2 regions of the Thermomicrobium sp. genome follow, and region 2 is predicted to be linked to the other one. Evidence: riboswitches for the same ligand, from Rfam matches in the RefSeq annotation. Region 2 holds a riboswitch; the other holds the start of a gene.
What was found. A riboswitch is a leader RNA that binds a small molecule or an ion and turns the genes downstream of it on or off. The one in region 2 is predicted to bind cobalamin.
Positions count from the first base shown of each region.

Region 1 (10,812 bases), on a different contig from region 2:
GTCCCCCGATGGTGACCGCGTTCGCCGGGCTGGACGTCCTCTGCCACGCGATCGAATCGTATACAGCAAAGCCGTATCACGTTCGTCCTCGACCGGCCAGCCCAGCCGAGCGACCAGCCTACATCGGGTCCAACCCGGTCGCTGACCTCTGGAGCGCGCAGGCTATCCGCTGGGGTGCACGGTATCTGCGGCGAGCAGTCTACAACCCGCTCGATCTGGAGGCCCGCACCTTCATGGCGCTCGCCAGCTTGACGGCCGGTATCGGCTTCGGGAACGCTGGGGTCCACATCCCACACGCCATGTCCTACCCGATCGCCGGGCTCGTCCGTGACTTCTTCCCGCCCGACTACGAGGTCGACGAGCCGCTCATCCCGCACGGCCTGGCTGTCGTCGTGGGCGCACCGGCTGGTCTCCGCTTTACGGCACCGGCCTGGCCCGAGCGACACGCTGAAGTGGCCGAGATGTTGGGGATCGACACTCGCGGTCTGCCGGTCCGCGCCGCTGCCGAAGCGGTTGCCGACGCGCTCATCCAGCTCATGCGCGATCTCGGTCTGCCGAGTGGTCTCGCGGAACTCGGCTTCACCGAGAGCGACATTCCGGCACTCGTCGAGGGAACGCTGGCCCAGCAGCGCATTCTGGTGAACAGCCCACGGCCAGTCGATGAGCGCGCTCTGCGCGCCATCTACCGCCAAGCGATGCGGTACTGGTGAGCCTTGTCCAAAGCTCTTTCATCATCAGCGCCTGCGCCAGCCATCGAGATGGGCGGTACCGCAGAGTCATTCTATTTTCGACGGCATACCGACTGGTCGAGCCAGGAGCAGCCGTGATCGTCCGCCTTGTTCGCGCCGAGAGCAGGTGGTTCCGACCGACCAAACCATGGCTGGAAACCTGGCGCATTCCCGTCTGAGGCGCACCGAGCACCATCACCGGGAGGTCCTGTGCCGTGTGCGAGTCGAGAGTCGAGCGGGCCAGGAACTCGATCGCTGGCCCGGAATGTGCCCAAGCGGGCTTGACAACGGGGCCACGAGCTTTCACAATGTGCGCAGCCGATCGATCGGCGCTGCACCTTGACAGGATGTGCGAGACGGCGGCGGGTGCGAGCGGGAGCGCAGCAGCGCGTTCCGTTCGTCCACACGGGGGAACACCGGTGAAAGTCCGGGGCTGTGCCGCAACTGTGACGTCGCACCAGTCGGTGCGACGAAGCCAGGTCTACCGTCGCCGCCGTGTCCGACCCGCCTCGAGCCAAGGGGGGAGGACGCCGGTGATGCACTGTGCCTCGATGCAGTGAACCATTGGCAGCCCGCCCCGCGCGGGCTGTCCTCGTTTTCCCAACACGGACAAGTGGGTGCGGTTTGGATCGACCTCGGTCGACGCGACGAGGGAGGAGTGAGGTATGCGTCGTCTCCTCGCTATTCTGACCGTTTTGTTGCTCGTTCTCGCACCAGGAATGGACGTTTCTGCGAATCAGTTCACGGTTGGCCGCGCGCTCGCGGGGGCAGTGACCTGGCTCACCGCCCAGCAACGAGCTGATGGCGGCTTTGCCGGCTTCACGGGCGAGAGCGATCCGGGCATCACGGTCGATGCAGTCCTGGCTCTCGCCTCGGTCGGCATCGACCCTGGCTCGGTGCAGCGAGTCGGAGGGACGAGCGCCATCGCGTACTTGGAGTCGGTCGCGGCTCGCTACAGCGAGCAGCCGGGCGGTGCAGCCAAGCTGATTCTCGCCGCTGTCGCGAGCGGGCGCGATCCACGCGCGTTCGGCGGTGTCGACCTCGTCGATCGCCTGCAGCGTGCTTACGACAAGGCGAGCGGACTCTACGATCAGCAACTCTTCAGCAACGCGTATGCGCTCCTCGCACTCGTTGCCGCCGGAGCACCGGTTCCCGAGCGAGCGATCCAAGCAGTGCTCGAACGGCAAGCTGCCGACGGTAGCTGGGCCTGGGACGGCAGCACGCAACTGGGCGCAGGCGACTCGAACACGACGGCACTAGTGATCCAGGCGCTCGTTGCCACTGGCCAGCGCGAGCATCCGCAGGTACGACAGGCCCTCCTGTATTTGCGCAGCGTCCAAGCCGCGGATGGCTCCTTTGCCTACCAACCCGCTGATCAGCTGGTAGGTGATGCGAACTCGACTGCGCTCGCCGTCCAAGCACTGTTGGCTGCAGGCGAGGAACCGCAATCGCCGTCCTGGCGCTTCGCACTCGATGCCCTGGCACGCTTCGCGAACCCCAGCGGTGCGCTCCGTTGGCGCGACGATGCCCCGGACGATAATCTGTTCGCCACCGTGCAAGCGATCCCTGCGCTGGCGCGCGAGGCCTTTCCGCTCCGCGGCATCGCTCTCCCACTGACCCGTGCTCGCGTGCCGCTCGAGACCACTCAAGAAGGCTGCCGGTTCTTCCCGGAGACCGGACACAGTTTGTGCGGCCCGTTCCTGGAGACGTGGGAGCAGCGCGGAGAACTGGCCAATTTCGGCTATCCGATCACTGGTCCGTTCTTCGATCCGCAACTCCGGCTGCTCGTCCAGTACACCGAGCGCGCGCGCTTCGAGTTCCACCTCATGCCGGACGGAAGCACACTCGTGATGCTCGGCCGGCTCGGGGCTGAGCGGCTCCCAACAGTACCACCCGAACCATTCGCGCCAGCTCAGCCAGGCGATCCGGCAGCCTGCACCTACTTCGCAGCGACGCAGCACAACATCTGCCACGGTTTCCGCGCCTATTGGGAACAGTACGGCGGTCTCGAGGTCTTCGGTTATCCGCTCAGCGAGGAGTTCGTCGAAGACGGGATGGTCGTACAGTATTTCGAACGCGCCCGCTTCGAATGGCACCCCGGCCGATGGCCGGAGCGGCACGATGTCTTGCTGACCCGGCTCGGCGCTCGCATCGTCGAGGAAAGCTCGTGACTCGCACGTCTCGCCTGCTTCGCCTCCTCCTCACGCTGCTGCTCGCGCTCGCGTTTGCGGGCGCGGGCAGCATGACCTCGCACGCTGAGCGGCCAAATGGCGCTGGACTGGTCATCCGCTTCGGCGATGGCCGAGTCATCACTGCATACGTCCAGTTCGAGGAACCGACCATCACTGGCATCGAACTCCTCCAGCGCGCTGGCGTTCCGATCACGGTCGCCCCGTTCGGTGGACTGGGGCTCGCCGTTTGTGCCATCTCCGGCGAAGGATGTCCAGCGGAGGACTGTTTCTGTCGAGCCAAGAGCCAGCCCGCTTGGTTCTGGCACTACTACGGGCTCACGCCGGACGGCAGCTGGGTACTCCACCCAGTCGGTGCTTCTAACCGGATCGTCCGCGACGGCGACGTGGACGGTTGGTCATGGACAGCCACAGAGAGCGGTCTTCCCTCTTTGACGATCGAGGAGATCGCACGCGCGCATGGCATCGAGCGCTCGTCCAGTCCGCCTGCCGCCACGCAACCGACTGCACCGCCAGTCCCCTCGGTCGTCATCGATCCGACCGAGCCAGCGGTGAGCCCGCCCGTGCCTCCAGTGCCGAGCCCAGGTCAACCGGTAGTCGGACCTCCCACGGCCCAGCCGGACAGCCGCGAGACTGGTCCCGCATCCTCCTCGACAGTCGCGCCCACGTTGCCGACTCCGACTCTCGGGATACTCTCCCCGACGCCGCCGACTGGTGCCGAGGTACAGCCAACGGTCTCCCCGACCGCTGCAGCGCTCGCTGCTTCCTCGAGCACCCCGAGCCTCGAGGTGACGCCATCTACGGCCGTGGCCGATAGCAACGCCACTGGTCCACCCTGGGGCGCACTCATCTTCACGAGTCTCGCGGCAATCGTCCTGCTCACGTACTCGTTCGCCCGCTGGCGGAGGCGGTGACCATGAACGCGATCACCTGGTTGCTCTGGGCACTCGTGCTGGTGCTCGCGATCTCCGTGACGCGCAATCCGTTCTACTTGAGCCTGGCAGCGCTGGCCGTAGCGACCGTCTGGATCGCAGTCGACACGGCGCGGCCGCTCGGTCGGCAGGCGCCTCGCCTACCGCTCCTGGCTGCGGGCTTTCTCCTGCCGTGGAGCACAGCCGTCAATGCGCTGCTCGCCCACATCGGCGATCGCGTCCTTTTCCGACTTCCCGCCTGGCCGGTCATCGGCGGGCCCATCACGCTCAATGCGGCACTCTACGGCTTCCTCACCGGCATCGCTCTGACCACGGCACTCGCCGGAACGACTCTGCTCCATGCCGTCATCGACCGTCGCCAGGCTCTGCGCGCGATTCCTCCCAATCAGCGTGTGCTCGCGACCACCCTCGCGATCGCCCTGAACGCGCTCCCCGCCTTCGCGACCGCAGCACGCGATGCGATCGAAGCGTCACGCCTACGCGGCTTGGCCCTGCCACGCTGGAGGCAGCTCCAGATCGTCTTGGCGGCGATCCTCTATCGTGGTATCGACTACAGTCTCGCCACCGCTGAGGTACTGGAGACGCGGAGCTTCGCTGCGCCGCACCGGGCGACGCCCGCTGCGCAAGCCGGTTCACTCGCGATGCTCCTCGCCAGTTTCGCCGTCATCGGGGGCAGCCTGGCTGGCAAACCAAGCCTCGCTCTGGCCGGGGTTGCCGGACTGTCCATCGGTGCGGCGCTGATCGTCCACTCGACCTGGCGCAATCTCCGCGCGCTGCATTGGTCACTCGCGACCGGCGTGACGGTGTCGCTCTCGCTCGCAGCGGCGACGCTCCTCGTCTTGTCGCTCCGCGACTCCGCTGCCGACTTGGCGTACTCGCCTTATCCGGTCTTGCGCTGGCCGGGCTTCTCGCCGCTCGCCGGGCTCGCCTTTCTCCTGCTCGCCTCGCCGGCACTCTTTCTGCGAGGATCCGCGCGATGATCGAGGTGGAGGCCCTCCGCTACCAGTACCCCACAGGCCGGCATCCAGCACTGGTCGCCCCGCATTGGGCAGTGGAAGCCGGTGAGTTCGTGCTTTTGGCCGGCGAGACAGGTTCGGGGAAAACGACCTTGCTGCGCAGTCTCGTTAGCCTGGTTCCGCACTTCTATGGTGGATGGTTCGGCGGGCGTGTCCTCGTCGGTGGACGCGACACGCGTCGCCATCGCCCAGCCGATTTGGCTGGGGTGGTGGGGTACGTTGGTCAAGAGCCCGAGACCCAGACGATCCTGGATCGCGTGTGGGACGAGATCGCCTTCGCGCTGGAGAACCTCGGTCTCCCACCGCGCGTCGTCGCTGCCCGCGTCGAGGAAGCACTCGATCTCCTCGGGCTCGCTCATCTTCGCGATCGGCCGATCGAGACACTTTCCGGCGGTGAACGACAGCGACTCACACTCGCCACTGTCCTCGCGCTGCGACCGCAACTGCTCCTCCTCGACGAGCCGACCTCGCAGCTCGACCCGTGGAGCGCCGAGACAGTCCTGGAAGTCTTGCGCCGCCTCGTCGACGAACTGGGGATCACAGTCGTCATCGCCGAACACCGGTTGGACCGCCTGCTCGGGAGTTGTACGCGGCTTACGTTGCTCGAGGGCGGGAATATCGTCGCCGACGGCTCGCCCCAGTACGTTGCCGAATTCTTGCCCGATCCACCGATCCTCGTTCAGGTCAGTCGTCTCTTCGCGTGGTCACCACCAGCCCTCTCCGTTGCCGACGGTAAACGGCGGTTGCGTGGACGCCAGCCGCTCTCCCCTGTTCGGCACCCGGCACCGTCACACGGCCCGACGCTCCTCGCCTTGGAGCGCATCGCGTGTCGTCGCGACGAGCGTCTGGTGCTGGAGGATGTGACGCTGGAGGTGGCGCGTGGGCTCGTAACAGCTATCGTCGGACGCAACGGATCAGGCAAGACGACGCTGCTGCGCGCGGCACTCGGCTTAGAAGCAGTCGTACGCGGTCGGGTCTGGCTCGATGGCCGTCCGGTACGCGAAACGCTGCGAGCGGGCAAGGCCGACTCGATCGCCTACGTCCCGCAGTATCCCGGCGCACTCTTGGTCGGGAGCCGCCTTCGCGACGACCTCGAACTCGTCGCGCGCGCACGCCAGGCCAGCCTGACTGCGGTAGCAGAGATCGTCGACCTCTTCGAACTTCGCCCGCTGTTGGACACTCATCCTGCTGACCTGAGTAGCGGTGAACGTCAGCGTGCCGCTCTCGCCGTCGCACTCACCGGTCATCCGGCACTCATCGTGCTCGACGAGCCGACGCGCGGGTTAGGGCTGCGACTCAAGCAGTGCCTAGCCGGCGAGCTGCGCCGGCGTGCTGCTGCGGGGGCTGCTGTCCTCCTCACCACGCACGACGTCGACTTCGCGGCGATGGTCGCTGACCGGATCGTTCTGCTGAGCGAAGGACGGATCGTGACCGAAGGGCCACCGCACCTCGTCTTGGGGCAGAGCTTCTCCTACGCTCCGGTCGTCAGTCGTCTTTTTGGTCCCAGCTTCGCCACGGTGCGCGACGTCGAGCAGGCGCTCCGAGAGCATGCCGAGCCGGCGGAGGACGCTCGGATCGGTTATACTGGGGGAGACTACGGCGACTTCGATCGGGAGCGAGAGTGAAACTGCTCATCGCGATCGTCCAGAGCGAGGATGCTGATCGCCTGATCGGCGAACTCGTCGACGAAGGGTTCCGGGTGACCCGTATCGCGAGCAGCGGTGCCCTGCTCCGGCGCGAGAACGCCAGTTTGCTGCTCGGCGTGGAGGACCACCAAGTCACGCGAGTGCTGTCCATCATCCGACGGACCTGCCGGCGCCGGAAGGAAGTGGTGATCCCCTACGCGCCCGCTCTGGAGCCAGGGCTCTTGTGGTTGCCGGAAAACTTCGAGGTCGAGGTCGGCGGAGCAACCGTCTTCGTCTTGCCCGTCGAGCGAGTCGAGCGGATCACTGGTGATTGACAGGAACGAAACCAGACAGTACGATTGAGCAGAACTCGAACATGGGTTCTATTCCTGCACGGTCGGTGAGCGAAAGGCGGCAGCGATGGATCGGCAAAAGGCACTGGAACTCGCGATCTCTCAAATCGAGCGTAGCTTCGGCAAAGGCGCCATCATGCGGATGGGCGAGGACCCATCCAAGCTCCAGGTCGATGTCATTCCGACCGGCGCGATCGCCCTCGACCTCGCACTCGGAGTCGGTGGCATTCCGCGCGGTCGCATTACCGAGATCTTCGGTCCCGAGTCGAGTGGGAAGACGACGCTGGCCCTCCACGTGATCGCTCAGGCTCAGCGGATGGGTGGTATCGCCGCGTACATCGATGCCGAACACGCCTTCGATCCCGTCTATGCTGAGCGCCTCGGTGTCGATCTGGACAACCTCTTGATCTCCCAGCCGGACACCGGTGAGCAAGCGCTGGAGATCACCGAGACGCTGGTGCGTTCGGGTGCGGTGGACGTCGTCGTGATCGACTCGGTCGCTGCGCTGGTCCCACGCGCCGAGATCGAGGGCGAGATGGGTGATGCCCATGTCGGCTTGCAAGCACGGCTGATGAGCCAGGCGTTGCGCAAACTCACGGGTGCGATCAGTCGCTCGAAGACCGCCGTCATCTTCATCAATCAGCTCCGCATGAAGATCGGTGTCATGTATGGCAACCCTGAGACGACGACCGGTGGCAATGCGCTCAAGTTCTATGCCTCGGTTCGCCTGGATATCCGCAAGGTCGACGCCATCAAGGAAGGAAACGAGACCGTCGGCACGCGTGTCCGGGTCAAGGTCGTCAAGAACAAGGTCGCCCCGCCGTTCCGCCAGGCCGAGTTCGACATCATGTACAACGAGGGCATTTCGGTCGCCGGCAACCTGTTGGACGTCGCAACCGATCTCGGCATCATCCGCAAGAGCGGCGCCTGGTACTACCTCGGTGAGGAACGGCTCGGCCAGGGTCGCGAGAACGCGAAGGCGTTCCTCAAGGCCAATCCCGAGATCATGCGGGAGATCGAGCAGCGGATCCGCCAAGCAGCACCCGAATTGCGCGGCCGAATCCAGTATGACGGCAGCGCAGCAGAGGAGTCCGACGCCGAACCGGCTGTCCCGACGCTCTTCGATGTCTAGGCGTCAGGCGGGGCATCACCGCTGCCCTGCGAAAGGCCGATGCAGTGACGAGCGAAACGATCCTCGCTGTCGAAGGGCTCACGAAACGGTTCGGTAACCGCACGGCAGTCGACAACCTGAGTTTCTCGCTCGGACGTGGCGAACTCGTCGGTCTCCTCGGACCGAACGGTGCCGGCAAGACGACGACGCTTTCGATGATCGCTGGTCTGATCCGGCCCACCGCGGGCCGGATCGTTTTGTTCGGTCGCTCGTTGTCCGAGAGCCGCGAGCAACTCCGGCGCGTCGGGCTCATGCCCGAAGTCGCCAGCTTCTACCCGTATCTCGATGCCCGCCAAAACCTCGCAGTGATGGCACGTGTCTATGGAGCCGACTCCGCCGAGATCGACCATCTCCTCGAGCGCGTCGGCTTGCGGGAACACGCTCGACATCCGTTCCGGACCTACTCCCAAGGCATGCGCCAGATGCTCTCCCTCGCCAACGCGCTGCTGGCCGACCCCGATCTCCTGCTGCTCGACGAACCGACCAACGGACTCGACCCGTACGGTCAACAACGTGTCCACGACCTCTTGCGCGAACTCGTCGCCCGCGGCAAGACGATCCTGCTCTCCAGCCACCTCTTGCGCGACGTCCAGGAACTCTGCCAGCGCGTGATCATCATCCATCGCGGACGGCTGATCGAGGATAGTCCCATCGAACGACTTCTCCGGCCAAGCGAATTGCCCGTGCTGGTCCGGACCGTCGCCGACGATCGTGCCCTCCTTCTCCTCAGTGGACCGACCCGCCCGGACTGGATCCGCGGGGTCCAGCGCCGAGACGACCATCTCATCGTCCAGTTGCCCTCTGAACGGCTACCGGAACTCAGCGCCTTCCTCGTGCACCATGAACTCTACCTTCGCGAGTTGCGTCCACTCGAGGGAGACCTCGTTTCCGCTTTCGTCGAACTGACGCGCGAGCGGTAGCAGAGGAGAAGGGGATGCGTGCGCTCATCGCTGCGGAATGGTTCAAAGTGACGCGACGCCCGATGACCTGGATCGCGCTCGGTATCCTGCTCGCCATCATGGCGACCCTCCGTCTTCTCTTGATCGCCCTCTCCTTCGTTTCCCTCCCGTCCGCACCGGGCCAAGAGATGCCCACGAATCTTTTCGCAGACCTCGTGACCTTGCCTGGAGCCATCGCGGACAGCGTCAACTTCTTGCCCAGCACTGGTATCTTCGCGCTGCTCGTCGTCGCGGCCAGTTTCGCAGGTACCGAGTTCGCGTGGGGCACGATCGTCCCGCTCCTCGCCCGCGGTGCCTCGCGCACACGCTTCGTTCTCGCAAAGGCACTCGTTGCGCTCGTCGTCGCGCTGCTCTACCTCGCCGCAACGAGCATAGTCGGACTCGCCCTCGGTGCGATCGCGTCCCAGCTTCATCATGGGCAGGTTCCGCTCGAATGGCTCCAGCGCGACTGGCGCGAGTTCCTGCTGGCCCTTCTGCGCGCCTATTGGGCCACGGTTCCCTACGTTCTAGCCGCGATCGCTACCGCCCTCGTCTTCCGCTCCTCGGCCTTGGCGATGGGCATGGTGCTCGCCTATGTCATCATCGAGCAAGTCGGACTCGGCGTCCTGCAGCTTCTCCGGCCGATGATCGAGGACAGCGGGTTTTCCTGGCTCTTCACGTTGCTCGATTGGACCCTGCTCGGCCAGAACGCCTCGACCCTCCAAGCACTCAACACGCGAGCCTTCGTACCGACCGGTCTCGCCGAACAAGCCACGGCCGGCGATCTTCACCCCTGGCGCGCAGCCGTCGTTCTGGCAGCCTACAGTTTCGCCTTCCTGCTCGCCGCTCTCGTCGCGCTCCGGCGCGATATTCCGACTCGTCCGACCAGTGCTTGAGTCCGTCACCACCCAGGCGACAAATGGCCAGCAGCTACGCCCGAGCATCGACACGCTCCGGAGTCATGAGCGGGCCGAAACTCACCACCAGAGCGGTCGGAATTCTGAGCAAGAGCACAGCAGAAACTCGGCCCCTTCCCCCGTAGAGCGGGTCGACGCGACGATATTTCGTTCTCCACTCCTCAGTCAGAGGGTCCCGCTGCGTTCGACGACGCCCCTGAGAGTCCTGCCGTCGTGCGTCTACCCGACCATCGTTCTGGAGCGCCGCGCCGACGCCCCTTCCCGCCTCTCGCTCCTCGGCACAGCCCGCTCGAAAGTGCGCCGAAACGAAACGGCCAGGTGTGATTCCACCTGACCGTCCGAATCGGCTGCTCGATCGTGCGTCTCAGGTCCCGACGCGCCGTGCGGTGTAGAAACGTGGTCCGTAATAATCGCCCCAGAGTTCGCTGATCGTCACGCCGGTCCCGTAATTTTCCGCGTGAATGAACCGGCCATTGCCGATGTAGATCCCGACGTGCGACAGGCCCCACTTATAGGTGTTCTGGAAGAACACGAGATCACCCGGCTGCAGTTGGTTAGGCTCCACCGAAACGCCACTCACCGCCTGCGCCTCGAGGCTGCGCGGGAAGCCACCACCCAGCACCTGGTTGACGACGAAGTAGACGAAGCCGGAGCAATCGAAGCCGGCTGGCGTAGTCCCACCCCAGACGTAGGGTCGACCCAAATATTGCATAGCGGTCGCCACCATCGCATCGCCCACCGCACTGGGCGGTGCCGGTGCCGTTGGCACCGGATCAGGCGACGACGCTTCGGCCGGCATCGCAGCTGGCGCCCCTGGCTCACGATCGGTCGGCGCCAGATAGCCGCCGTGCACCCAGCCCTGCAACCCTCGATAGTCGACTTGCCACCATGTGATCCCCTGCGCGTCGAGCTGCGGACCACCGATGACCCGCATGGCCGTCCC
Region 1 covers NZ_JBRBZA010000058.1:37,339-48,150, forward strand. Annotated here, with positions in the region: gene ACWIVK_RS09700 (hydroxyacid-oxoacid transhydrogenase) at 1-710, shown strand, start outside; adenosylcobalamin (AdoCbl) riboswitch at 1,120-1,261, shown strand; gene ACWIVK_RS09705 (prenyltransferase/squalene oxidase repeat-containing protein) at 1,394-2,899, shown strand; gene ACWIVK_RS09710 (hypothetical protein) at 2,896-3,831, shown strand; gene ACWIVK_RS09715 (hypothetical protein) at 3,834-4,829, shown strand; gene ACWIVK_RS09720 (ABC transporter ATP-binding protein) at 4,826-6,490, shown strand; gene ACWIVK_RS09725 (cyclic-di-AMP receptor) at 6,487-6,825, shown strand; gene recA (recombinase RecA) at 6,911-7,975, shown strand; gene ACWIVK_RS09735 (ABC transporter ATP-binding protein) at 8,020-8,934, shown strand; gene ACWIVK_RS09740 (ABC transporter permease) at 8,949-9,848, shown strand; gene ACWIVK_RS09745 (C40 family peptidase) at 10,234-10,812, opposite strand, start outside.
Region 1: it holds a riboswitch for cobalamin, as region 2 does, so the genes downstream of both, ACWIVK_RS09705 (prenyltransferase/squalene oxidase repeat-containing protein) here and ACWIVK_RS05460 (ribonucleoside-diphosphate reductase subunit alpha) in region 2, are expected to answer to the same signal.

Region 2 (10,812 bases):
GCCACGAGCGGCTGCGAGTTCATCCAGGGTATCGATCGGGAGCACACCAGCTGCCCAGCGGGAGGAGGCGAAGGTGGGAAATGCGCCTCGCTCCTCGGCCAGTGCGCAACTGGCCATGATGGCGTGATAGCTGAGGAACTCGGCAATGCGGTCCGCCAGCTCCGCCGCTGCTGGCTCGGCGTACGACAGCCCGCGGCGAGCCAAGAGCTCGGCGAAGCCCATCAGGCCGAGCCCCACGGGACGATTGCGCTGGTTGGCACGCGCTGCGCGTTCCGAAGGATACAGGTTGGCATCGATGACGTTGTCGAGTGCCCGCATCGCTAGCCGCACCGTCTGCGCCAGCTGCTCCCAGTCCAGTTCGCCGTTCGGCGAGCAGTGGCGCGCGAGGTTCACGCTGCCGAGATTGCACACCGCCACCTCCTCGCGACTGGTCGGGAGGAAGATCTCGGTACAGAGGTTGCTCGAGTGGATGACACCGATCCCGCGCAGCTGAGAACGGAGGTTCCCAGCGTCCTTGAAGGTCAGCCAGGGGTGTCCAGTCTCCATCAGGCTCGCCAAGATGGCCAACCACAGCTCGCGGGCAGGCAGGCGGCGCCAGGCGCGCCGCGGGAGCATCCCCGCCTCTGCCTGACGGCAGAGTTCTCGGTAACGCTCCGAGAAGGCGGCACCCACGAGATCCGGGAGCTCGGGCGCCACGATCGGATCGAAGAGGTACCAGACGTCGTCCGTCTCGACCCGCCGCAGGAACTCATCGGGGATCCAGAGCGCGGTGTTGAGCTGATGGGTACGACGGTAGGGATCACCGGCATTGCGGCGAAGATCGAGGAACGCTTCCACCTCAAGATGCCACGGCTCGAGATACACGCACATCGTGCCGCGCCGGCGACCACCCTGACTGATCGAGGCGATCAGGGCATCGTACAGATGCAGAAACGGGATCAGCCCACCGCTCGCCCCATTGATCCCCCGCACGGGAGCACCCGTGGCCCGGATGCGCGTCACGGCGGTACCGATCCCGCCGGCATACTTGGCGAGCATCCCGAACTCGTAGGCCGAACCCAAAATGCTTTCCAGACTGTCCTCGACCTCCGCCAGGTAGCACGAGGCCAGCTGGTGGTGCGGCGTGCCCGCATTGAAGAGTGTCGGCGTGCTCGGCAGATACCGGAGCGAACTCATCAGGTCGTACCAGCGCAGGGCCCAGCTCGTCCGAGTCTCGGGCGGCTCGACCAGCGCCAGCCCCATCGCCACACGCATGAAGAGCGCCTGTGGTCGCTCCAGGAGCTGACGCGTTTCCGGATCCCGCACCAGGTACCGATCGGCCAGCGTCGCCAGCGCCGCATAACCGAGGAGTGCGTCACGCGCCGGGTCGAGCGCCCGCCCGAGGACATCGAGCTGGAAGGTCCGAAGTCGCGGATCGAGGGCGCCACGCGCGATGCCTCGCTCGACGAATCGCCGGAAATGCTCGGGATAGGGGAGGGGCGTCCCGTCATCCGCCTCGCGGGCGATCTTTTCCAGCAGCAGCGCCGCTGCTTCCCGCTCGGCCTCGGGCCGATCGGGCAACTGCTGGAGACACTTCAAGATGCGACTATCCAGTTCGGCTGCTTCGTCCCGTGGAATCGGTCGGAGATCGAGCGCACTCGACACCAGGGAGACCATCGCACCGCCCTCCTGCTTGTCCGGCCGCCTCGCGCGACTGAGTGGGCAGAGCGGCACCGACCGGATGCTCCCCCGGGGTCGAGCATCCCACGCCTAACGCGCAGGATCGATACCGACTCTGGCCCGCGCCCACCCGCGAGGCGCGGTACCGATCCGAGCGGACGGGTCGGTCTTCGGGCTTGCGGATCGACCGACCAGCTGCGCCTTCCCAGCGGTCTCCCGCCAGTGGCCCCGGTCAAGATGACCGGCTGCAGCCTTCGTCCCCGCTCACCGCTGCGGGGCAGCGCCGGATTTGCACCGGACTTCCCGGCACCCGTCCGCTTTTCGCTGCTATGCCACAAGATACAGGGCTTCCGGTACTCCCGAACCCCTACATCTTGTGGTCACGCCTCCCAGTGTATGCATCGAGCACCGTGCTGACAAGATGTTCCAGAAAGGCACCATGGTCGAGTCCACCACGCCAGTGCAGCCTGCTGTCCGCTGTGATGCGTCGCACGCACTCGTTCCGCGTGACGACGGCGAGGCAGCCGTAGGTGACCAGCGCTCAGTCGCTGTGCAGGCACCGCGAGCCTGCCGAGAAGTCGTGACGACATGGCACGAGCGACAACGCGAGTACTGACCTCCGCAAGGCGGAAGCGGTACTCCTACACGGCGACACCGCTCCTCCGACGCGGGCGGCAGGACCGGCCAACTGTCGCGCCCCCTCGGCGCGGCAACTAGAGAAGCGAGCTGGACGGCTCCTGCCGTCCTCATCGAGCGACTGGCCCGCCTCGGACCAGCGCGGGGGCCTCGACTCCGCTAACTGTCGTTCGCCACGACTGGACACGCGCGAGTGCGTCAGCTTATGATCGTTCCAACGCAGGACAGTGCGACTGAAGGGAGATGCGGATGGCGCAGTTGACCGTCGTATTCTTCCCCGAGGGTGCCTACGGGCCGACGAACAACTGCATCGGCATCGGTCGAGCGCTCCAGGAACTCGGCCTGCGGGTCGTTTTCGTCGTCGAGGAATCGTTCGCGGGCACCTTGGAAGCCAAGGGATTCGAAGAGCGTCTGATGCGCTTGACGCCGCCTCCCGAGCAGCCGGAGGAGCCCGGGCAGTTCTGGAAGGATTTCATCGCCAATACCGCACCGCATTTCCGGGAGAGCACCTTCGAACAGATCCGCACCCTGACCGCGCCGATCTGGCGCTCGCTCATCGACGGCGCCCTGTACGTCGAGCCGCGGCTGCGCGAGATCTTCGCCGAGCTGCGTCCCGACGCGATCGTGGAGGACAACGTCGTCGCCTTTCCCGCGGTCGTCACGGCCGGTGTCCCCTGGGTTCGCATCGTGTCGTGCAACCCGCTGGAAATCCCCGATCCGGACCTCCCACCTGCTCTCAGCGGGTTGCCGACGAACGATCGCTCGCAGTGGGAAGCCTGGCGCCGGGAGTATTGGGACGCAGTCGGTCCGTTGCATGAAGAGCTCGACACCTTCTGCCGCGAGAATGGCGCCCCGCCGCTACCGCCATTCGGGTTCATCTGGGAGAGCCCCTGGCTCGATCTCTACCTCTACCCAGCCGAACTGGATTACCCGCGGTCACAGCCGCTCGCGCCGGTCTGGCACCGGATCGACTCGTCGGTGCGCGATACGGAACCACCCTTCGAGTTGCCGGAGCACCTGCGTGAGGGCGGTCCGCTGCTCTACGTCAGCCTGGGCAGCCTGGGCTCGGCCGAGCCGGAACTGATGGGACGCTTGGTCGATCTTCTCGGCCGGACCGACTATCGGGTCATCATCAGCTTAGGACCGCAAAAGGGGAAGCTCAGTCTCCCCGATAACATCTGGGGAGACGAGTATCTTCCCCAGCCGTCGATCCTCCCGCTCGTCGACGCCGTGATCACGCACGGTGGGAACAATACGACGACGGAATGCATGCACTTCGGCAAGCCGATGCTGGCACTACCGCTCTTCTGGGACCAGCACGACAACGCGCAGCGCATCCAAGAGTGCGGCTTCGGCTTCCGCTTCCACCCGTATCGCTTCACGGACGACGAGTTCTTCCGCGCCTTGGAGGACCTCCTGACCAACGAGGAACGCAAGGCTCGGCTCGCAGCTGCCAGTGCACGCATCCAGGCAGTCGACGGTCGGCGCAAGGCCGCACGCCTGATCGCGGAACTCGCGCGGACCAAGCAACCCGTTTTGCGCCCGACCCAAAGCTGAGCACGAGCGGACGGAGCGATGAGCCAGACGCGCATCTTCGTCGACCTCCCCGCCGCACTCGTCGAGGAACTCCTCGGTCGCGCGCCGGAGCTGAGCCGCTCGGTCATCGAGCAACTCACGAGCCAGCGGGCCGAGCGCGAGCGCTGGCGGCAGGTCTTAGCCAGCGAACGGCTGCTGGCAACGCTGGGAGATCTTCCAGCAGTCCCGACGCCGACCACCTGCGGTGTCGACGGCTCGGTCGCGGTCGAGCGGTTACTCGCGCACGATCTTCTGGTTGCTGGCGCGCTTGCTGTCGAGGGGTTGACGCCGCCCAGCGAAAAGCGCTTCTGGCCAGAACCCCGTCACGCGCTGTCGGTCGAACTCGCGCCACACGACGAGGCCAACGATGCGTTGGCGCGCGCGCTGATGGCGGCGGGCGAACTCGAACTCGCGGCCCGCGCACCGCATGACGTCGTCTTCCTCGATGGGTCGCTCACGACCCCGCTCATCGCGTTCGATCAGGCGTTGCGCGCGCTCGCTCGTCGGGAACCACCGTCACCAGCGGCACGCGGTTTCCTCGAGACGTTGCCCGACCGGCTCGAAGACCTCGCTCGTGTCCTGTGTTCAGCCGATCCGCCGCGCTGCTGGGTCGGCGTGCCCAAATACACCGCACGGCGCGATCTCGCTGATCGGCTCGGCCTCGACCAACGGCTCGACGACCGAGCGCTCCTGACTGTCCTGCTCGCTCCAGGGGAGTTCACCTGGCCGCTCCCGGTCACCACTGGTCGGCGCCCCCACGCATTCAGTCTCGATCTCTTGCCAGACAGCCTTCGTTTGCGTGCCAGCTCACCGATCCAGCGGGTGCTGCGCGCGGTCGATCGACTCCGCGTGGTTTATGTGCGCTCTCATCCTTGGTTGCCGGCGCTCCGCCTCGAATTGCACGAGTCCGTCGCGGTCGATACCGGCCGATTGGCCAGCGTGCTCCAAGCGGTTCACTACCAGAGCGCGAGTGGGAGGCTCCGGGAGCCGTTTCCCCTCTACTTGGCTGACCGAATGGTGCGCTCGCTCCGTCGCGCGACGCGAGCGCTCCGGCATGCGGTGCGCGAGGCAGCAACGCGTAGGTATCCTGTGCTCGACGACGTCTTTCTCGCACTGGAGAGCTACCGCAGCGAATCGCTCTCATCGCCATGAGCGGCATTGCCCTGCTGCACGATGGTAGCGAACCGATCGGGGTGCTCGGCTCCCCCTCATCCACGGGCCAGCTCACGCTGGAGTTGCTCGATGCAGCGACCCGGCGCAAGTTGGTCGGCGAACTGGTCCTCCTGCCCTTCATCCAGGACGGGGTGCGGCATTACGCGCTCGGCCAGATTACCGAGATCGTCCTGCGCAATGTGTGGCACGAGGATCCGACGATCCGCAGCCTGATTCGGCAGCGTGGACGGATCGACGCGGTGAGCGAGCGACAGGACACCCATCAAGGTATGCTGGCGATCAGCGCTGTTTTCGCGGAGGATGGAACCGGTTTCCGCCCGTCGATTCTCGGCACGGTCCCTCCCACCGGCACACCGATCTTCGCTGTCGGAGACGACGTCCTCGATCGGTTGCTCGCCCACGCTCGGGCCGACCTCTTCTATCTCGGTCGCGTCTACGGTTCGGGACCCAAGCTTCCGCTCTGGTTCAAACATTTCGACCGAGGACCCCGCGGAGCCGGCGAGGCGTACCACATCGGCATCTTCGGTAAGACCGGGTCGGGAAAGTCCGTCCTGGCCAAGATGCTGCTGCTCGCCTACGCGCGGCACCCGGAGATGGCGCTCCTGGTCGTCGATCCGCAAGGCGAATTCAGCAAGGACTTGCGTGACCGATCCGCACCAAGCGGCTTCCCCCTTCCGCTTCGCACCATCCTGCACGACTCGTTGGGCCGCGTCGCCGTTGTCCTCTCGGCTCGCGACCTCATCCTCGACCGCTGGGAACTGCTCGAAGAGCTGCTCGTGTCCTCCGTATTCTTTGACAAGCTTTCCTTCGGTGTCCGCGAAAACCGTCAACTCGCTGCCCGCGAGATCGCGCAGCATCTGCGCAAGCAAGGAGTGCAACTGGCTGAACTGCACCAGCTGAAGACTTTCCAACGGGTGCTGTCGATCCTGAGCGACGAGCAGGTTCAGCGCGTTTTCTACCGGTCAGCGGAAGCGCGCGCCCGTTTCCAGTACATGCTGCAGCGAGTCGATCGTGCCGAACTCTACACGCACTCCTGGCGACCGCTGGCTCTGCTCTTCAGTGACCGCGGGAATCCACGCGCTCGCACGATCGAGCGGGTCCTCGATGGGCTGTTCCGACCCAGCGATCGGTTGATCGTCTCCCTCGATCTGTCGGGAGCCGATTCTGCCGACCGGCACGAGCCGGTACTCTGGAACGAGACGATCCAGGAAATCGTGATTCGGCGTCTTTTGGAGGGGATTCGCTCTGCTGCTGAACAGGCCTATGCTAGGTCGGAAAATCTCAACACCCTGATCCTGATCGACGAAGCGCACCGCCTGGCACCCACGGGTTATCTCGACCCCGAATCCCCCCGAGCGCAAATCCGCGCACTCCTCATCGATGCGGTGCGCACGACACGGAAGTACGGGGTCGGTTGGTTGGTCATCAGCCAATCGCTCGCCAGTCTCCATCCCGAGATCGTCTCGCAGCTCCGCATCGCCTTTTTCGGCTACGGGCTGGGGCTCGGTCAAGAGTATCGCGCTCTGGAGAGTTTCGCCGGAGGTGACGAGCACGCGCTCGCTCTGTATCGTCTCTTCCGCGACCCACACTCGAGTTTCGATCCAACGAGTCGCGTCTACTCCTTCATGACCGTCGGCCCCGTCTCGCCGCTGTCCTTCGCCGGGACACCGCTCTTTTTCAACGCGTTCACCGATGTCCGAGAATTCTTGACCGCGAACGGTCTCGTGACAGCGACGCCGGTTTGACCCAGTCGTGCCACCCTCCTCGAGCGGTCGCGACGACGCGGAGTCGCGCCGTCACCGCGCGGCGAGGGCACCGCGCTCGGCACCGATTTGGCTGGGCTCTCGTTCTCCCCAACCAGCCGGCTTGAACCGGCGCAAGCGCAGCGAGTTGGTCACCACGAAGACCGAACTCAACGCCATGGCCAGACCAGCCAGCATCGGGTTCAACAGCCCAACTGCCGCGACAGGGATGAGCACGGTGTTGTACGCGAACGCCCAGAACAGGTTCCAGCGGATCGTCGCCAGTGTCCGTCGAGCCAGCTCCAGGGCGACCAGGATCCCACGCAGGTCCGGTCGCACCAGCACGACGTCACCGGCTTCGAGCGCAACGTCCGTCCCGCTGCCCATGGCGATCCCGACATCCGCTTGCGCCAAGGCCGGTGCATCGTTGATCCCGTCACCGACCATGCCGACGATCTGGCCCTCCTCCTGGAGCGCACGGATGACGCTCGCCTTCTGCTCAGGTAAGACATTGGCCCGGACTTCGTCGATTCCGACGGCCTGTGCGATGCTGCGCGCCGTCCGCTCGTTGTCGCCAGTCAAAAGAACGATGCGCAGACCACGGTCCCGCAACGCGCGCACGACGGTCGGCGCTTCCGGGCGCGGCCGATCAGCGAGCCCGATGAGACCCGCGAGAGCACCATCGACCGCCACCACGATCACCGTCTTGCCAGCTGCTTCGAGTGCTGCTGCTTCCTCGCTGGCCGGATCGACGGCGATGCCGCGCTCTTGGAGAAAGCGCATCGTCCCGACGAGGAGCGCACGCCCTGCAACCAGCGCCTCCACACCGCGGCCCGGGAACGCTTCGAAACGCTCCACCACCGGCACCGTCGCGTCGTTCCCCTTCGCTGCCGCGATGACCGCCTGCGCCAGCGGGTGCTCGCTGCGCGATTCCGCTGCCGCGGCCAGTCGCAGGAGTTCCTCGGCACTCCAGCCGGCGAGCGGGACGACGTCGGTGACGGTCGGCCGCCCGATCGTGAGCGTGCCGGTCTTGTCCAGGACCATCGTCGTGAGCCGCTCCATGCGCTCGAAGACCTCGGCACGCTTCACGAGCACGCCGAGTTCCGCACCACGACCTGTCCCCACGATGACTGCCGTGGGTGTCGCCAGTCCCATCGCGCAGGGGCAGGCGATGACGAGCACGGCGACAGCTGGCAACAACCCCCGCAATGGGTCACCGGTCATCAGCCACCATGCTGCGAAGGTGAGGAGCGCGATCACGATCACCGCCTGCACGAAGACGCTCGCGACGCGATCGACCAAGGACTGGATGGGAGCCTTCGAGCCCTGCGCGTGCTGGACGAGACGGACGATCTGCGCGAGCACCGTCGCTTGCCCGACAGCGGTCGCCTGGAGGACGAAGGTCCCCGTGGTGTTGAGCGTCCCGCCCCAGACGCGATCACCCGGGCCCTTTTCGACCGGCAAGCTTTCCCCAGTCAGCATGCTCTCGTCGACCGCCGAGCGTCCCTCGACGACGAAGCCATCGACCGGAATCCGCTCGCCAGGCCGCACGACGACGAGATCACCCGGCAGGACCTCGTGCACGGCAATCTCGATCTCACGACCCCCGCGTCGGACGCGCGCCGTCTTCGGCTGCAATCCGAGCAGTCGCCGCACGGCCGACGTCGTTTGCCCCCGCGCCCGTGCCTCGAGATAGCGACCCAGCAAAATCGCCGCGATGACCACTGCCGCGACGTCGTAATAGGTGTGACCGACATGTCCGTGCGGTGCCCACAGGGCCGGAAGCGTGCTGGCGAGAGAAGAGAAGAAAGCAGCACTCGTCCCCAAGCTGACCAGTGTGTCCATGGTGAACTGGCCGTGTCGCAGATTGTGCAATGCCGCCAGGTGGAAGCGGCGCCCCAAATAGCCCCACACCGGGAGCGTCGCGGCGAGCAGCACGATGCTGGACCACCGCGACGGCGGCACGAACATGTTCAGCACCACGACCGGCAGGGCGAGCGCCCAAGCCAGAACCACTTCGTCGCGCAGCCGCCGCAGCTGACGCACACGACGCTGCTCCGTGTCGTCGCTCGCCTCGGCGTCCACCGCAACAGTCGGCACGATCACCGCGTGGTAGCCAGCCGCTTCGACAGCACCGATCAAGGCATCGAGGCTCGTCGTGCGGGGATCGTACCGGACCAGCGCACGCTCGCTCGCCAAGTTCACGCTCGCCTCGACTACTCCAGGCACCCGGCTCAGTGCTCGCTCGACGCGGCGAACACACGAGGCACACGTCATCCCCTCGATCGCCAACTCGACCGTCGCTTCGGCCTCTGCGTCACTTGCGGGTACGGTCGCGAGCGGCCGAGCGTGGTAGCCAGCGCGCTCGATCGCCGCGGTCAGTTCTTCCACCGCGACATCTGGCCGACTCAACGTCACTGCTGCCTCTTCAGTCGCGAGGTTGACGCTCGCTTCCGCGACACCCGGCACCGAGGCCAGCGCTCGCTCCACCCGGCGCACGCAGGAAGCGCAGGTCATCCCCTCGATGGCGAGGCGCACGACTGGAGCCGACTCGGCTGGTCGCTCTTCCCTCCGATCGCTCATCGTATCCCCCTCGCTCGTTCAGCCCACGCTACGGGTGAAGCGTTCGATCGCTTCCGTCAGTTCTTGGATGGCTGCTTCCTTGTCCTCGGCTTCCAGCACGCAACCGCGGATGTGATCTTCTAAAAGCACCAGACCGACGCTCCGGGCAGCTGCGATCACGGACGAAAGCTGCACGAGGATGTCCACACAGTAGCGATCCTCTTCCACCATCTTGATGATGCCGCGCACTTGACCTTCCATCCGGCGCAAGCGAGCGAGGATGCGCGCCTTGTCCGCACGGTACGAATCGACTCGTCGCTCGCAGCTGGTTTCCTCTCGTCGCTCGCTCATCACTTCTCGTATACCCCCCTCGGGTATCTTCCGTCTTCAGCATACACGACCGCCGTCGAGCCGACAACGAACGACGCCAGCCGTGCGCTCATGAGTGATCTCCACCGGTTTCAGCCATCGTCCACTCGAATGGCGAGAGATCGGTGTCACGGAAAAGAGCACGCTGACGAGACAGGCGGCCCATACTCGCCACCGCCATCGAGACGAACGGCCGAGCACGACCAGGTCGACCCCGGTCACGGTAAGAGACGTAACCCGCCATTCGCGAACTCGGCACGCGTGCCGAGTTCGGCGCATAGACGGCGCATTCGTTCGCACTGGCGAGCCGCGCGCAACGGATCGGAGCGACGGGCCTGAAAATCGACGATGACCGTCGGCACCAGCTGGATTTCGCGGACAGCGCTTCCGTCGAGCACTACGAGGAAGACGAACGACTCGTCGTTGCGCTCGACCTCATCGACCGCGTAGTCATCGATGAAATCGCCACAGCTGTAGAGGATCGCGCCTCCGCGGTAGAACTCGACGCCACGCGTGATGTGCGCGCTATGGCCGTACACGATGCGTGCACCAGCCTCGAGCAGGATGCGCCCGGCACGGACATGTTCGGGCAGCGGTCGCTCACCCCAGTTCGGCCCCCAGTGATAAGAGACGATCACCACGTCGACCCGCTGCGCGGTCTCCCGCACGAGCTCGCCGAGATCGCGGAAGCGCGGATCAGCCGGATCGCACGGGGCATAGAAGAGACCAGGCAGATCGGGTCGCGCTTCCCACTCCGGCTCGTTGTCAGTGACCGCGATGAGGGCGCAGGAAAGGCCGCCGACGACGAATCGGGCTGGCCGGCGTGCCTCGACAAGATCGTGCCCAGCGCCGGCACGAGCGATCCCAGCGCGATCGAGCGTCTCCAACATCTCGGACAGTGCTCGATCACCGAAGTCCAGGACATGATTGTTGGCCAGCGAGACCGCGGTGAGCTGGGCGGTCTCCAGTACCACCACATTCTTTCGATCGCTCCGGAAGACGAAGCGCTTGCCAGGCCACGGCTCACCGGTATCAGCGAGCACGCACTCGAGATTCGCGATACGGGCGTCGGCTGCAAGCAAAACAGACAGGACAT
Region 2 covers NZ_JBRBZA010000029.1:10,796-21,607, reverse strand. Annotated here, with positions in the region: gene ACWIVK_RS05460 (ribonucleoside-diphosphate reductase subunit alpha) at 1-1,656, opposite strand, end outside; cobalamin riboswitch at 1,804-1,988, opposite strand; gene ACWIVK_RS05455 (glycosyltransferase) at 2,545-3,852, shown strand; gene ACWIVK_RS05450 (DNA double-strand break repair nuclease NurA) at 3,871-5,022, shown strand; gene ACWIVK_RS05445 (ATP-binding protein) at 5,019-6,788, shown strand; gene ACWIVK_RS05440 (heavy metal translocating P-type ATPase) at 6,840-9,368, opposite strand; gene ACWIVK_RS05435 (metal-sensitive transcriptional regulator) at 9,387-9,698, opposite strand; gene ACWIVK_RS05430 (CapA family protein) at 9,935-10,812, opposite strand, start outside.